3 regions of the Enterobacter chuandaensis genome follow, and region 1 is predicted to be linked to each of the others. Evidence: predicted binding sites of a transcription regulator. Region 1 holds the regulator's gene; each other region holds the start of a gene.

Region 1 (5,061 bases):
GTTTTGGCACCACGCTTGCGGCCACGACCGACCCCAGCCCGAAGAACGCGCCGTGGTTAAGGCTGGTCAGAATGCGCGACAGCATCAGGGTGGTGTAGTCCGGCGAAATGGCCGAAAGCACGTTGCCCAGGGTAAAAATCGCCATCAGGAAAATCAGCGCATTGCGGCGCGCGCGGTGCGAAAGCAGAAGCGTCATCAGCGGCGCGCCCACCATCACGCCGATGGCGTAGGCGCTGATTAACATCCCGGCGGCCGGGATCGAGACGTCCACGCCCCGGGCGATAACAGGCAGTAACCCCATCGGGGAGAATTCAGTGGTGCCAATCCCAAAAGCGCCAATCGCCAGGGCCAGCAGGGGAAAATTGATTTTCATGCGTCAACTCCGGATGCCGTGTCATGTGGTGACACAGAACAAAGAAGCGGAAAGCATGACATCAATCACAAAAAATGAGAAGTTAACAAAATGGCAAAAGATTTTTGCCAGAGAAGTAACAATCAGGCGATCGGGAGGGAGAAGGCTCTCCCCCCGCGTAAATCAGTGCAGCGCAGCCGTCAGGCCAGCCGCGACAATCAGAGCCAGCACAATAACGGTGGTGAACAGCGAAAACTTCAGATCGGAACTCATCAATTTTTTTCCTTTTAATCCCCCCACGAAAAGTGAGCTTGCTCATTTTTGCATAGTTTAGCTCAAAAATCTTCCTGGATTTAAGCTGATAAACACTTTAGCTCTTCCCCTTTTCATCAAGATAGGCCAAAATTCCACGCTAAATTTATTAGCGTACCGGCCATTGACCCCCTCCTGACGTCCCGTGTCGTTTTCCTGGCGTACCGCAATCCAAAATTGCGCGATAAGGGTGAGAGAAGGCAAACGTTTACCTTCAAGTTTTTCAGGAGTTTAGGATATGGTCTGGAGTGACATTTAATGGCAACAATTAAAGACGTAGCAAAACGCGCAAACGTTTCCACTACAACCGTATCACATGTAATTAACAAAACCCGCTTTGTGGCGGAAGAGACGCGCAACGCCGTCTGGGCAGCGATCAAAGAACTGCACTACTCACCGAGTGCGGTTGCGCGTAGCCTCAAGGTTAATCACACCAAGTCTATTGGTCTGCTGGCGACCAGCAGCGAAGCGGCCTATTTTGCCGAGATCATTGAAGCGGTAGAGAAAAACTGCTTCCAGAAAGGCTATACCCTGATTCTGGGCAACGCGTGGAACAGCATTGAAAAACAGCGTGCCTATCTATCGATGATGGCGCAAAAGCGCGTGGATGGCCTGCTGGTAATGTGCTCCGAGTACCCGGAATCCGTGCTGTTGATGCTGGAAGAGTATCGCCATATCCCTATGGTGGTGATGGACTGGGGCGAAGCGCGCGCCGACTTCACCGACTCCGTCATCGATAACGCCTTCGAAGGCGGTTACATGGCGGGCCGTTATCTGATCGAACGCGGCCACCGCGAGATTGGCGTGATCCCGGGTCCGCTGGAACGCAACACCGGCGCGGGCCGCCTGGCCGGCTTTATGAAAGCGATGGAAGAAGCGCTGATTACCGTGCCGGAAAACTGGATCGTGCAGGGTGACTTCGAGCCGGAATCAGGCTACCGCGCGATGCAGCAGATCGTCTCCCAGCAGCACCGCCCGACCGCCGTTTTCTGCGGGGGCGACATCATGGCCATGGGTGCACTCTGCGCCGCCGACGAGCTTGGCCTGCGCGTCCCGCAGGACATCTCCGTGATCGGCTATGACAACGTGCGCAACGCGCGCTTCTTCACGCCAGCGCTGACCACCATTCACCAGCCGAAAGATTCGCTGGGTGAAACGGCCTTCAATATGCTGCTGGACAGGATCGTCAACAAGCGTGAAGAGTCGCAGTCCATTGAAGTTCACCCTCGCCTCATCGAACGCCGTTCCGTTGCGGATGGCCCGTTCCGCGACTATCGTCGTTAATCTCATTGCGGAGCCAGTCAGTCTGGCTCCCGCAGCCACTCCCGGTTAAGCGTTTCGCTGTCACCCAGATAATCCAGCAGCCAGGCCATGGCGGGCGAGACATCATTTTGTTGCCAGGTGAGACAGCAGGCCGCATCCGGGAACGGGTTCTCCAGCGTTAGCTCTACCCACTCTCCGGTGTCGATTCGCGGACGCGCAAAATGGGCGGGCACCATGCCTACGCAGAGTCCGGCACTGAGGCACGTCGCCGACGATCCCCAGTCAGGGGCGACAACCCGCCGCTGGTTGTCCAGCAGCCAGGTAATTCGCTTCGGCAGTGAACGGGAGGTATCCTCCAGCACCAGCGACGGCCAGCTGCGCAGCGTATCGTCGCTCAGCGGCCCTTCCGTCGCCGCCAGGGGATGATCGCTCGCCACCACGCATTTCCAGCTCAGCATCCCCATATCGCGAAAGGCGTAACGTCCCCCGACGGGGATCGCCTGGGTCGCGCCAATCGCCATCTCTACCCTGCCGTCCGCCAGCGCATCCCAGACGCCGTTGAACACCTCCTGCGAGACCCGCAGCTCGACGTCAGAAAAATGCCGATAAAAATCGACAATCATCTGCCGGGTGCGCTCGGGCTTAACGATGTTATCCACCGCAATGGAAAGGTGTCCCCGCCAGCCGTTCGCGATCTGCTGACACTGCTCGCGGGTGATCTGCATTTTTTTGATAACAGAACGCCCTTCCTTTAAAAACCACGCGCCTGCGGGCGTTAATTCCACATCACGATGCCGCCGTTCAAACAGCGGAACCGCCAGCCATTCTTCAAGCTGACGTACCGTATAGCTGATAGCCGAAGGGACGCGGTGCAACTCCTGCGCCGCAGCGCTAAAGCTGCCGTTACGCGCGACAGCATCGACCACTTCAAGAGAATAATCTGACCACATTTTCTGCCTGCAAAAAATTTGAATTCACCCGCCAAATATTAGCGTTTCACAAGCGGCTTTGCACTCCCTACACTCAGCGCCAATGTATACCTGCCTCCTCAGGAGAATAAAACAGTGCAACCCAGGAAAGGTTTTTTAGTCTGGCTCGGCGGCTTAAGCGTGCTGGGCTTTTTGGCCACCGATATGTACCTGCCAGCCTTCGCCGCCATGCAGGAAGATTTGCAAACCCCTGCTGCCGCCATCAGCGCCAGCTTGAGTTTGTTCCTCGCCGGTTTTGCTTTCGCACAGCTGCTCTGGGGACCGCTCTCGGATCGCTTTGGTCGTAAACCGGTATTGCTGCTGGGGCTGGCTATTTTTGCCGTTGGCTGTCTGGGAATGTTATGGGTACGCGATGCCACCTGGCTGCTGGTGCTGCGGTTTGTTCAGGCGGTCGGCGTCTGTGCCGCTGCCGTGACCTGGCAGGCGCTGGTCACCGACTACTACCCGGCGAACCGCACAAACCGTATTTTCGCCACCATTATGCCGCTGGTGGGTCTCTCTCCTGCCCTCGCCCCGCTGCTGGGCAGCTGGATCCTCGCGCACTTTGACTGGCAGGCTATCTTTGCCACGCTGTTTGCCATCACGCTGGTGCTGATGCTGCCTGCGTTCGCCCTCAAGCCAGCGCATAAAAAAGAGGCGCATGCTGACGCGAAGCCGATTACCTTTACCTCCCTGCTGAGCGCTAAGGCGTATCGCGGCAACGTTCTGATCTATGCCGCCTGCTCGGCGAGCTTCTTCGCGTGGCTCACAGGTTCGCCCTTTATTCTGCACGATATGGGCTACAGCCCGGCGGCCATTGGCCTGAGCTACGTTCCGCAGACCATCGCGTTCCTGGTAGGCGGTTACGGCTGTCGCGCGGCACTGCAAAAATGGGAAGGTCAGCAGATGCTGCCGTGGCTGCTGGTGCTCTATGCGCTGAGCGTCATCGGCACCTGGGCCGTTGGATTTATTCCGGGCGCAGGTCTGGCCGAAATATTGATTCCATTCTGCGTGATGGCCATCGCGAACGGGGCGATCTACCCTATCGTTGTGGCGCAGGCGCTGCGTCCGTTCCCGCAGGCGACAGGCCGCGCGGCTGCGCTGCAGAACACCCTTCAACTGGGACTGTGCTTCCTGGCAAGCCTGGTGGTCTCCGCGCTGATTGCCACGCCGCTGCTGACAACAACCAGCGTGATGCTGGTTACCGTCGCGCTGGCGGCGTTGGGTTATCGCATGCAGGCCTCCGCACAGCGCGTACAGGATGAGAGCACGCAGGTGAAAACCTCGCATGCCTAATCGCGCCAGAAACTATGTTAATTTTCAGTGATTAGGTTGCTAAGAATTTTCTATTGAATCACCAAATTTTGAGGCCTATACTAAATTTGGTTCGATTAAATACGATAAATATTAAGTGTTAACGGGAGCCGGAGTGCTCCCGTTTTACCATGGAAGGCATTTCGGCAAGGGTTATCTCCCTTCCTCTGTTCTACGTCGGATACTAGCCTCGCGGTGTTTACCGTGAGATTTCTCACAAACCAAAAAAAGCGTCTACGCTGTTTTAAGGTTCTGATCACAGTAGGGTGATGGAGAAGCTATGAGTTCATCGTGTATAGAAGAAGTCAGCGTTCCGGACGATAACTGGTCCCGGATCGTCAGTGAACTGTTAGGTCGAGCAGGCATCACTATCAACGGATCATCCCCATCCGATCCTCAGGTTAAACATCCCGACTTTTTTAAACGCGTATTGCGCGAGGGGTCGTTAGGCCTGGGAGAAAGCTATATGGACGGCTGGTGGGAGTGCGAGCGGCTGGATATCTTTTTCGCCAGCGTGCTGCGTGCCGGTCTGGAAAAACAACTCCCTCGAAATCTCAAAGACACCCTGCGTGTCGCCTCTGCCCGACTATTTAACCTGCAAAGTAAAAAACGTGCCTGGATCGTCGGCAAAGAGCATTACGATCTTGGCAACGATCTGTTCAGTCGCATGCTGGACCCTTTCATGCAATACTCCTGCGCTTACTGGAAAGAGGCGTCGACGCTTGAAGAGGCTCAGCAGGCCAAACTGCGCCTGATCAGCGAGAAACTGCAGCTGCAGCCCGGTATGCGCGTGCTGGATATCGGCTGCGGCTGGGGCGGGCTGGCGTATTTTATGTCGAAGCACTACGGCGT
Region 2 (5,061 bases), 2.0 Mb from region 1:
GTTCGTAGTCGGTATTCACCGTAATCCAGCTGCTGACCTGCGCCGCGCCCCAGCGGGTCTGGAGCAGAATATACAGCGCCAGCACGACGATAAGCAGGGCTATCAGCAGATAGACGAGTAGCTTTCCAATAAATTTCATGGTCTTCCATCCCGCAAAACGAACATAAGGGAGTTATGCACGATTTATGCGCAATGCTCAAGGCGGGAATGGTGTAATTAGATGTCACGGCAGGCATTGACGGCCTGCCGTGAGGGAGATCAGTTCTTCTCAGGCGGAAAAACGAGGTTAAGCACGATAGCGGTGATACCACCGGCGGCAATGCCGGAAGATAGCAGGTTTTTCACCCAGTCAGGCGCAAACTGCAGAATCAGCGGCTGCTGGGATACGCCCAGACCGACGGCCAGCGACAGCGCGATAATCATGATCGCGCGGCGGTTCAGCGGCTCGCGGGAGACGATACGCACGCCGGAGGCCGCGATAGTCCCGAACATCACCAGCGTTGCGCCGCCCAGCACCGGCTCAGGAATGTGCTGCACAAAGCCGCTCACCGCCGGGAACAGGCCGAGGACGATCAGCATCAGCGCCACCACGAAACCAACGTAGCGGCTGGCCACGCCGGTCAGCTGGATCACGCCGTTGTTCTGGCCGAAGCAGGAGTTCGGGAAGGTGTTGAATACCGCAGAGACAAACGAGTTCAGGCCGTTCGCCAGCACGCCGCCTTTCAGGCGCTTCATGTACAGAGGGCCGGACACCGGCTGCTCGGAGACGTCAGAGGTGGCGGTGATATCACCGATGGTCTCCAGAGAAGTAATCATAAAGACCAGCATCAGCGGCAGGAGCAGGCCCCAGTCAATGCCCAGACCGTAGTAAAGCGGTGTGGGAACGGTGATCAGCGCGCTGTTGGCCGGCGCGGTGTTCTCCGGCAGCATCCCCAGCGCCCACGCCAGCAGATAGCCCGCCGCCATGGCGATCACCAGCGAGGCCACGCGCAGGTAAGGGTTACGCTGGCGGTTAAGCAGAATGATGATCGCCAGCACCACGCCCGCCAGCAGCAGGTTTTTCGGCGCGCCGAAGGTGTGGTCGCTCATTGCGGCATAGCCGCCGCCGATGGAGGTGAGGCCCACCTGAATCAGCGACAGGCCGATAATCATAACGACGACGCCAGAAACCAGCGGAGTAATGACGCGGCGAGCCAGGTGCAGAATACGGGAGATGACCATCTCCGTGCAGCTGGCTAGCATCAGGGTGCCGAACAGTGCTGCCATCATGGTTGGGACATCCGCACCGCCTGTTTTCAGGGCTGTGCCGCCCATGATCAGTGGCGCCACGAAGTTAAAGCTGGTGCCCTGAATCGACAGTAACCCCGACCCCACCGGCCCCCACGCTTTAATTTGAATAATGGAGGCCACGCCGGAGGCAAAGAGGGACATGCTGATGATGTGCTGCGTATCCTGCGCCGGTAAGCCGAGCGCCTGACAAATCAGCAGCGCCGGGGTGATCACCGCAACAAACATCGCCAGAAGATGCTGGCAGGCGGCGAAAAGCGTCTGCGGCAGCGGCGGTCGGTCTTCAAGGCGGTAAATCAGTTCGCTATTTTGCTTCTGCGCAATCGGTTGCGCATCAGGCGACTCTATGGTGTTAACGGACATCGGCGGCAATCCCACGGTGGAAAAGCGGGCATTTTATCTGACCACCTGGTAAAAGCAAACGATTGCCAACAAAAAAAGACAAGAAAATCTGCCGCCGTGAGCAGGTTTTCTACAACCCATCGGAAAAAAAAATTACACTTTTTGCGCCGGGGGCTCATGAAGAGCGCAACCCGGCCCAGGATAACGCCGCGTGTGTATGGAACACGCGCATAACAGGAGCCTTTTATGATTCATCTCGATACGTTGTCGACCCTTGTTGCCGCAACGCTGGTTCTTCTGCTTGGTCGCAAGCTGGTTCACAGTGTTTCCTTTCTGAAAAAGTACACCATTCCTGAACCTGTCGCCGGTGGTCTGCTGGTGGCGCTGGCCTTGCTGATACTGAAAAAAAGCATGGGCTGGGAAATTGATTTTGATATGTCCCTGAAAGACCCGCTGATGCTGGCTTTCTTTGCCACTATCGGCCTGAACGCCAACCTGGCGAGCCTGCGCTCGGGCGGTAAGGTGCTCGGCGTATTTCTGATTGTGGTGGTGGGGCTGCTGCTGATGCAAAACGCGATTGGCATCGGTATGGCAACGCTGCTGGGGCTGGATCCGCTGATGGGGCTGCTGGCGGGGTCAATTACCCTTTCGGGCGGTCACGGGACCGGCGCGGCGTGGAGCAAGCTGTTCATCGAGCGCTACGGTTTTGAAAACGCGACGGAAGTGGCGATGGCCTGCGCCACCTTTGGCCTGGTGCTGGGCGGCCTGATTGGCGGCCCGGTAGCGCGTTATCTGGTGAAGCACTCCACCACGCCGAACGGCAGACCCGACGATGAAATGGTGCCGACCGCGTTCGAAAAGCCGGACGTTGGCCGCAGCATCACCTCACTGGTGATGATTGAAACCATTGCCATGATAGCGATCTGCCTGACGGTGGGTAAGGTCGTTGCGCAATGGCTGGCGGGCACGGCTTTTGAATTGCCGACCTTTGTCTGCGTGCTGTTTATCGGGGTTATTCTGAGCAACGGTCTGGCGCTGATGGGCTTTTACCGCGTGTTTGAACGTGCGGTATCGGTGCTCGGCAACGTCTGCCTGTCGCTGTTCCTGGCGATGGCGCTGATGAGCCTGAAACTGTGGGAGCTGGCCTCGCTGGCGCTGCCGATGGTGGCGATTCTGGCGGTGCAGGCGCTGTTTATGGCGCTGTACGCCATGTTCGTGACCTGGCGCATGATGGGGAAAAACTACGATGCGGCGGTGCTGGCGGCCGGTCACTGTGGGTTTGGTCTGGGGGCGACCCCAACGGCTATCGCCAACATGCAGGCGATCACCGAACGGTTCGGGCCATCGCACATGGCGTTTCTGGTGGTCCCGATGGTCGGGGCGTTCTTTATTGATATCGTCAACGCGCTGGTGATCAAGCTGTACCTGATGCTGCCGATGTTTGCCTGAGATCAGGCGTTGGAATACCGTTCGGTTTCCGGCATCCAGCGCTCAATTAACGCTGCCGCCTGTTCGGGGTAGCGTTCATGAATATGGCGTGCAAGGCGCTGAACTTCGGGGATCATGGCCTGATCGCGCAGTAAATCCGCCACTTTGAATTCCGCGTTCCCCGTCTGACGCGTGCCGAGCAGTTCGCCCGGGCCGCGTATCTCAAGGTCTTTTTGCGCAATCACAAAGCCGTCGTTGCTGTCGCGCAGCACCTGCAGCCGCATCTGGGCGGTTTTGGAAAGCGGGGCTTTGTAGAGCAGCACGCAGTGGGACGCTACCGCGCCGCGGCCAACGCGCCCGCGCAGCTGATGGAGCTGGGCAAGCCCCAGACGTTCCGGGTTTTCGATGATCATCAGGCTGGAGTTGGGCACGTCCACACCCACTTCGATGACCGTCGTCGCGACCAGCAAATGCAGTTCCCCCTGTTTGAAGGATTGCATCACCGCCTGCTTCTCGGCAGGCTTCATGCGGCCATGCACCAGGCCAACGTTCAGCTCGGGCAGTGCCAGCTTGAGCTCTTCCCACGTGGCTTCGGCGGCCTGGGCTTCCAGCAGCTCAGACTCTTCAATCAGGGTACAGACCCAGTAGGCCTGGCGCCCTTCATGGGTGCAGGCGTTGCGCACGCGGTCAATGATGTCGCTGCGGCGCGTATCCGGTATGGCGACCGTCGTCACCGGCGTTCGGCCTGGGGGCAGTTCGTCGATGGTGGAGGTATCCAGATCGGCGTAGGCGGTCATCGCCAGGGTACGTGGGATCGGCGTGGCGGTCATGATCAGCTGATGCGGGTGGAAGCCCTGCTGCAGCCCTTTTTCCCACAGCGCCAGACGCTGATGCACACCGAAGCGGTGCTGTTCGTCGATAATCACCAGCGCGAGGCCGTTAAACTGCACCTGCTCCTGGAATATCGCATGCGTACCGACAATCATCTGTACCTGACCGCTGGCGATGGCCTCCTGCTGCGCAAGACGCGCTTTGCCTTTTTGCTTCCCGGCAAGCCAGCCCACCTCAATTCCGAGCGGTGCGAACCAGGCGCGGAAATTATTGGCATGCTGCTCGGCCAGCAGCTCGGTCGGCGCCATCAGCGCGACCTGTTTGCCGTGGGCAATCGCGCGCAGGGCCGCCAGGGCGGCAACCAGCGTTTTACCGGAGCCTACGTCGCCCTGCACCAGGCGCATCATCGGCACGTCGAGCGCCATATCGCGTTCAATCTCGGCGGTAACACGTGCCTGCGCGCCAGTCGGTTTAAACGGCAGCGAGGCCAGCAGCTTATCTTTGAGCTCATCACGCGGGCTTAATGGCTGGGCGTGGAAACGCTGTGCGCCAGCGCGAAGCGCCAGCATGCTCAGGTTATGCGCCAGTAATTCCTCAAGGATAAGACGCCGTTGGGCGGGGTGTTGACCGCTTTCTAAATCGCTGAGCTGAAGCGTGGGCGGCGGGCGATGCAGGGTACGCAGCGCCTCGGGCAGGCTCATCATACCCTGCGCCAGTTCTGGCGGCAGCAGCTCGGCAATGGCGCAGGTATCGAGCAGTTCCAGCGCCTGATCGGTGAGCTTACGCAGCGTCGCCTGCTTGATGCCTTCGGTCGTCGGGTAAACCGGCGTGAGCGTCTCCTGCAGCTCCGGCGTGCTGAGATCGCCCTGTACGCGGTATTCCGGGTGGATCATCTCCGCGCCGTATTTCCCGCGTTTGGCTTCGCCATAGGCCAGCACTCTGCGGCCTGTCGCCAGGCTGTTTTTCATCGCCGCGCTGAAGTTGAAGAAACGCATGGTGAGGATGCCGGTGCCGTCGCTGATCTGACAGGTCATCATCCGGCGGCCGCCGAAAGTGATGTTGCAGTTCAGGACTTCGCCCTCAACGGTGGCGTAAATGGCGGGAAGAAGATCGCCAATCTTGTAGAGCTGAGTGCGGTCTTCGTAACGCAGGGGGAGGTGAAGCAGGAGATCC
Region 3 (5,061 bases), 400 kb from region 1:
GACACCACCCTGAACCACCTGGCACTCTTGCGCGCCCAGGCTTTCCAGTTCAGTTTTTAACAGCTCTTCCAGCCCACGGGCCGTACTGGCAAACAGAGAATTCATATCGTCACTTTTACTCTTAGAAAATTGTCGCGCATTATAGCTAATATGGCGTGTATGTCATAAAGTTGAAGGCTTATTTTCATTTGCGGGAGTGTGCAGTGGCGACGTTATCCAGGCTTTTTATTCATCCGGTGAAATCCATGCGCGGCATCGGCGTCTCACACGCACTGGCCGACATGAGCGGATTCGCCTTCGATCGTATTTTTATGGTCACCGAGCCAGACGGCACATTCATTACCGCACGCCAGTTCCCGCAGATGGTTCGCTTTACCCCTTCCCCGCTTCATGACGGTTTGCATCTGACCGCGCCGGACGGTTCCAGCGCGGTGATTCGCTTTGTTGATTTTGCGCCTGTGGATGCGCCAACGGAAGTGTGGGGCAATCATTTTACCGCGCGCATCGCACCGGATGAAATTAACCGCTGGCTGAGCGGCTTCTTCTCCCGCGACGTGCAGCTGCGCTGGGTTGGGCCTGAACTGACGCGTCGCGTGAAGCGCCACGACGCCGTTCCTCTCTCCTTCGCCGATGGCTTCCCGTTCCTGCTCACCAACGAAGCGTCACTGCGTGATTTACAGAATCGCTGTAAAGCAAGCGTACAGATGGAACAGTTCCGTCCAAACCTCGTCGTCACGGGTGCCGACGCCTGGGATGAAGACACCTGGAAAGTCATCCGCATCGGCAGCGTCATCTTCGATGTCGTCAAACCCTGCAGCCGCTGCATTTTCACCACGGTAAGCCCTGAGAAAGGTCAGAAACACCCTTCCGGCGAACCGCTGAAAACGCTGCAATCATTTCGTACCGCGCAGGACAACGGCGATGTCGATTTCGGTCAGAACCTGATCCCGCGCTCCAGCGGCGCGATCCGCGTAGGCGATGAGGTTGAAATTCTCGCCCGCGGGCCGGCGAGAGTGTACGGCTCAGGCCAGGAAGAAGAAATGGTCGACGTTGTGACAAACGTCGCCTCTGCGGTGGATATTCACTGGCAGGGCAAGGTGATTCGTGGCAACAATCAGCAGGTTTTACTGGAGCAGCTGGAACAAGCCGGTATTCGCGTACCGTATTCCTGCCGCGCGGGCATTTGCGGATGCTGCCGCATTAAGCTGGTGGAAGGTGAAGTGAGTGCGCTGAAGAAGTCTGCAATTGGCAATGACGGGACAATTCTGTGCTGTAGCTGCGTACCGAAAACGTCCGTACAGCTGGAAGCTTAAACCGCCTGTTCGAGGCTGAAGGCATCCACGCGCAGCTGTGGCTTCAGCCTGTCGTTCATCACTTTGATCGCATCACCTAGCTGCATGACTCGCCCGGCAATCGTCACGCCGGGTTGCGCCAGCAGGCAGAGTGCAGCATTTTCGCCCGGCTCAACCACTAACAGGCTCACCTCTTCGGCCGTATCGCTCAGATTGACGCTGGCCGCGTCGCCCGTGGCCGGAGACCAGCTCATACCGTGCGCCAGGAAATGCCAGCTTTTTGGCATTTGCGGCTTCAGGAAACGAATCGCCACCAGCGCATTCAGGACCAGCTCAGCGCGCTGTTCTTTAGAAAGCGCAAGGTCACGGCATTTTTCTTCAAAGGAAAAATAGAGCGCCGCATCGTCAACGCAAAAGCCCGACGGGGCAAATGCGTCCGGGGTTAACATTCGGCGGGCAAAACGAGAACGAAACAACATGCCATTGGCTAAATCGAGCATCATACGATCGTGCTCGTCGCAAAAATACCAGCGCCAGTTATCGTCAGGTTTAATTCGCATGTGTCTCTCCCGTCCCCAAACGTCCTGTACTAAAAATGTCCTGTTCGCCGCTTCGTTTATAACACTAGTAATAAAAGACTATAATGTCTAAATAAGCAACAGTGACGGAATATAAAACAACCAGGGCTGGAAATAAAGCCCTGGTTGTCTGATTAAGAGAAAAGATTAGATATGAGTAACGATTTCTTTAATCAAAGGCGGGCCTTTAAAAATAAAGCCGGAATAGATTTGCACCAGTGATGCACCGGCCGCCATCTTCTCGCGTGCAGCAATCACCGAGTCGATGCCGCCGACGCCAATAATCGGTAAACGACCATTTAATTCCGCAGACAGTGCGCGAATAATTTCGGTGCTTTTTAATTGTACCGGACGCCCACTTAACCCACCCGCTTCGTCACAGTTTTTCATTCCCTGGACGAGCGAACGATCGAGCGTGGTATTCGTCGCAATCACACCGTCAATATTATGGCGAACTAAACTGTCGGCAACCTGGATCAATTCTTCGGCAGAAAGATCCGGCGCGATCTTAACCGCGACTGGAACATATTTATGGTGGATCGACTGCAGCTCATTTTGCTTATTTTTAATCGCACTCAGAAGATCGTCCAGCGCTTCGCCATATTGTAATGAACGCAGGCCCGGGGTATTGGGTGAGGAAATATTCACCGCGATATAACCGGCATAGGCGTAGACTTTTTCCATACAAATCAGATAGTCATCTTTACCCTGCTCAACCGGCGTATCTTTATTTTTACCGATATTGATGCCTAACACCCCATCAAAATGGGCTTTCTTCACGTTCTCCACCAGGTGATCAACGCCGAGGTTATTAAAGCCCATGCGGTTGATCAGCCCTTCGGCTTCGACCAGGCGGAATAGGCGCGGCTTGTCATTTCCCGGCTGCGGGCGCGGCGTGACGGTACCGATTTCGATGGAGCCAAAGCCCATCGCGCCCAGGGCGTCAATACATTCGCCGTTCTTATCCAGGCCAGCCGCCAGACCCAGCGGATTTTTAAAGGTCAGACCCATGCACTGCACAGGCTTTTCCGGCACATTCTGACGCACCAGAGCGGCCAGAGGCGTGCCTGTAATACGACGTAATTGCTGGAATGTAAATTCATGAGCGCGCTCGGGGTCGAGCTGGAAAAGGGCTTTACGAACGAAGGGGTAGTACATGAACTCTCCTGGATTCCCGGTGTGCAAACCGGGAGGGGATTATGGGCGATCCCGTTCCGAAAGGGAATTGACCTGCGGCAAAAAATCGGCGTAAAACGCAATCGTTTACCTCCCTGTCTAGTTCTTATGCACTTTTTCGCATTTTAATTGCGGATAAATCATTTAGTGGAATAACCGCGCAGTGTCACACTCCTGAAAATTGTTATGAATGTTAGATAAAAGCAAACAATTGGTTATAAGGAGCAAACATGCGCGTCATCACCCTGGCCGGTAGTCCACGATTCCCCTCGCGTTCCAGCGCCCTGCTGGAATATGCCCGCGACAAGCTCAACGCTCTGGATGTGGAAGTGTGCCACTGGAATCTGCATAACTTCGAACCTGAAGATTTGCTCTACGCCCGTTTTGACAGCCCCGCGCTCAAAACCCTGACGGAACAGCTTAAAGGTGCTGACGGCTTAATCGTGGCGACACCTGTTTATAAAGCCTCTTTTTCGGGTGCACTGAAAACGCTGCTCGATCTGCTTCCCGAGCGCGCCCTGGACGGCAAAGTGGTCCTGCCGCTGGCCACGGGCGGCACGGTGGCCCATTTACTGGCCGTGGATTATGCCCTGAAACCGGTACTCAACGCGCTGAAGGCACAGGAGATCCTTCACGGCGTTTTTGCAGATGATTCACAGATCATTGACTACCAGCATAAGCCGCACTTCACGCCGAATCTGCAAACCCGCCTTGATGCCGCGCTGGAAACCTTCTGGCATGCGCTGCATCGCCGGGATATCCAGGTCCCTTCTTTTAATCCGCCGCAGGGAGTCGCACATGCTTAAAACCTTAACCCGTCTCGGACTGGCTGGCCTGATGGCGTTTACCGCGCTGGCACAGGCTGCAGAAGCCGCACCGGACAGCTTACGCATTGGCTATCAGAAAGGCAGCGTCAGTATGGTGCTGGCAAAAAGCCACCAGCTTCTGGAAAAACGCTTCCCGGACACCAAATTCTCCTGGGTGGAGTTCCCCGCCGGGCCACAGATGCTTGAAGCACTGAACGTCGGCAGTATCGATCTGGGCAGCACGGGCGACATTCCGCCTATCTTTGCTCAGGCTGCCGGAGCGGACCTGGTTTATGTGGGCGTAGAACCCGCGAAACCGAAAGCCGAGGTAATTCTGGTACCTGAAAACAGCGACATCAAAAGCGTTGCCGATCTTAAAGGCCGTAAAGTTGCTTTCCAGAAAGGCTCAAGCTCGCACAACCTGCTGCTGCGCGCCTTACAGGAAGCCGGGCTCAAGTTCACCGACATTCAGCCCGTTTACCTGACGCCTGCCGACGCACGCGCTGCGTTCCAGCAGAAGAACGTTGATGCCTGGGCCATCTGGGATCCGTACTACTCAGCCGCATTACTGCAGGGTGGCGTACGGGTGCTGAAAGACGGAACCACGCTGAAGCAAACCGGTTCGTTCTATCTCGCCTCACGCCCTTACGCAGAAAAGAACGGCGCGTTTATTCAGGGCGTACTGGATACCTTTACGCAGGCCGATGCCCTGACACAGAGCCAGCGTCAGGCGAGCATTACCCTGCTGGCAAAAACCATGGGCTTACCTGAACCGGTGATCGCGAGCTACCTAAGTCATCGTCCGCCCACCACCATTGCGCCTGTCGATGCGCACGTCGCCGCGCTTCAGCAACAAACCGCGGACCTTTTCTATCAAAACCACCTGGTACCAAAACAGGTCAATATTCGCGAACGCATCTGGCAGCCCGCAGGCAAAGAAGGAGCTAAATCATGAGTCTGAATCTTTTCTGGTTTTTACCCACCCACGGTGATGGACACTATCTTGGCACAGAAGAGGGCTCGCGCCCGGTTGATCACGGCTATCTTCAGCAGATTGCGCAGGCGGCGGACCGAATCGGTTTCACCGGCGTACTGATCCCAACCGGACGTTCGTGCGAGGATGCCTGGCTGGTGGCCGCGTCGATGATCCCGGTGACCCAGCGCCTCAAGTTCCTGGTTGCGTTACGCCCAAGCGTGGTTTCCCCCACC

What was found. Region 1 encodes PurR, which represses purine synthesis genes. Its sites were predicted from a motif close to CANGCAAACGTTTGCNTG; they were not measured.
Region 2: a site for PurR is predicted at 1,702-1,719, ahead of gltS (sodium/glutamate symporter). Genes of this name have one in related genera too.
Region 3: a site for PurR is predicted at 3,123-3,140, ahead of pyrD (quinone-dependent dihydroorotate dehydrogenase). Genes of this name have one in related genera too.

Annotation. Positions count from the first base shown of each region.
Region 1 is NZ_CP097173.1:2,083,463-2,088,523, reverse strand. It holds gene MX657_RS10210 (MFS transporter) at 1-373, opposite strand, end outside; gene MX657_RS10205 (YnhF family membrane protein) at 536-625, opposite strand; gene purR (HTH-type transcriptional repressor PurR) at 923-1,948, shown strand; gene punR (DNA-binding transcriptional activator PunR) at 1,966-2,877, opposite strand; gene punC (purine nucleoside transporter PunC) at 2,992-4,191, shown strand; gene cfa (cyclopropane fatty acyl phospholipid synthase) at 4,490-5,061, shown strand, end outside.
Region 2 is NZ_CP097173.1:84,637-89,697, forward strand. It holds gene MX657_RS00390 (AsmA family protein) at 1-139, opposite strand, end outside; gene xanP (xanthine/proton symporter XanP) at 259-1,650, opposite strand; gene gltS (sodium/glutamate symporter) at 1,876-3,078, shown strand; gene recG (ATP-dependent DNA helicase RecG) at 3,081-5,061, opposite strand, start outside.
Region 3 is NZ_CP097173.1:1,685,926-1,690,986, reverse strand. It holds gene rlmKL (bifunctional 23S rRNA (guanine(2069)-N(7))-methyltransferase RlmK/23S rRNA (guanine(2445)-N(2))-methyltransferase RlmL) at 1-105, opposite strand, end outside; gene MX657_RS08075 (YcbX family protein) at 204-1,313, shown strand; gene zapC (cell division protein ZapC) at 1,310-1,852, opposite strand; gene pyrD (quinone-dependent dihydroorotate dehydrogenase) at 2,018-3,028, opposite strand; gene ssuE (NADPH-dependent FMN reductase) at 3,277-3,852, shown strand; gene MX657_RS08055 (sulfonate ABC transporter substrate-binding protein) at 3,845-4,807, shown strand; gene ssuD (FMNH2-dependent alkanesulfonate monooxygenase) at 4,804-5,061, shown strand, end outside.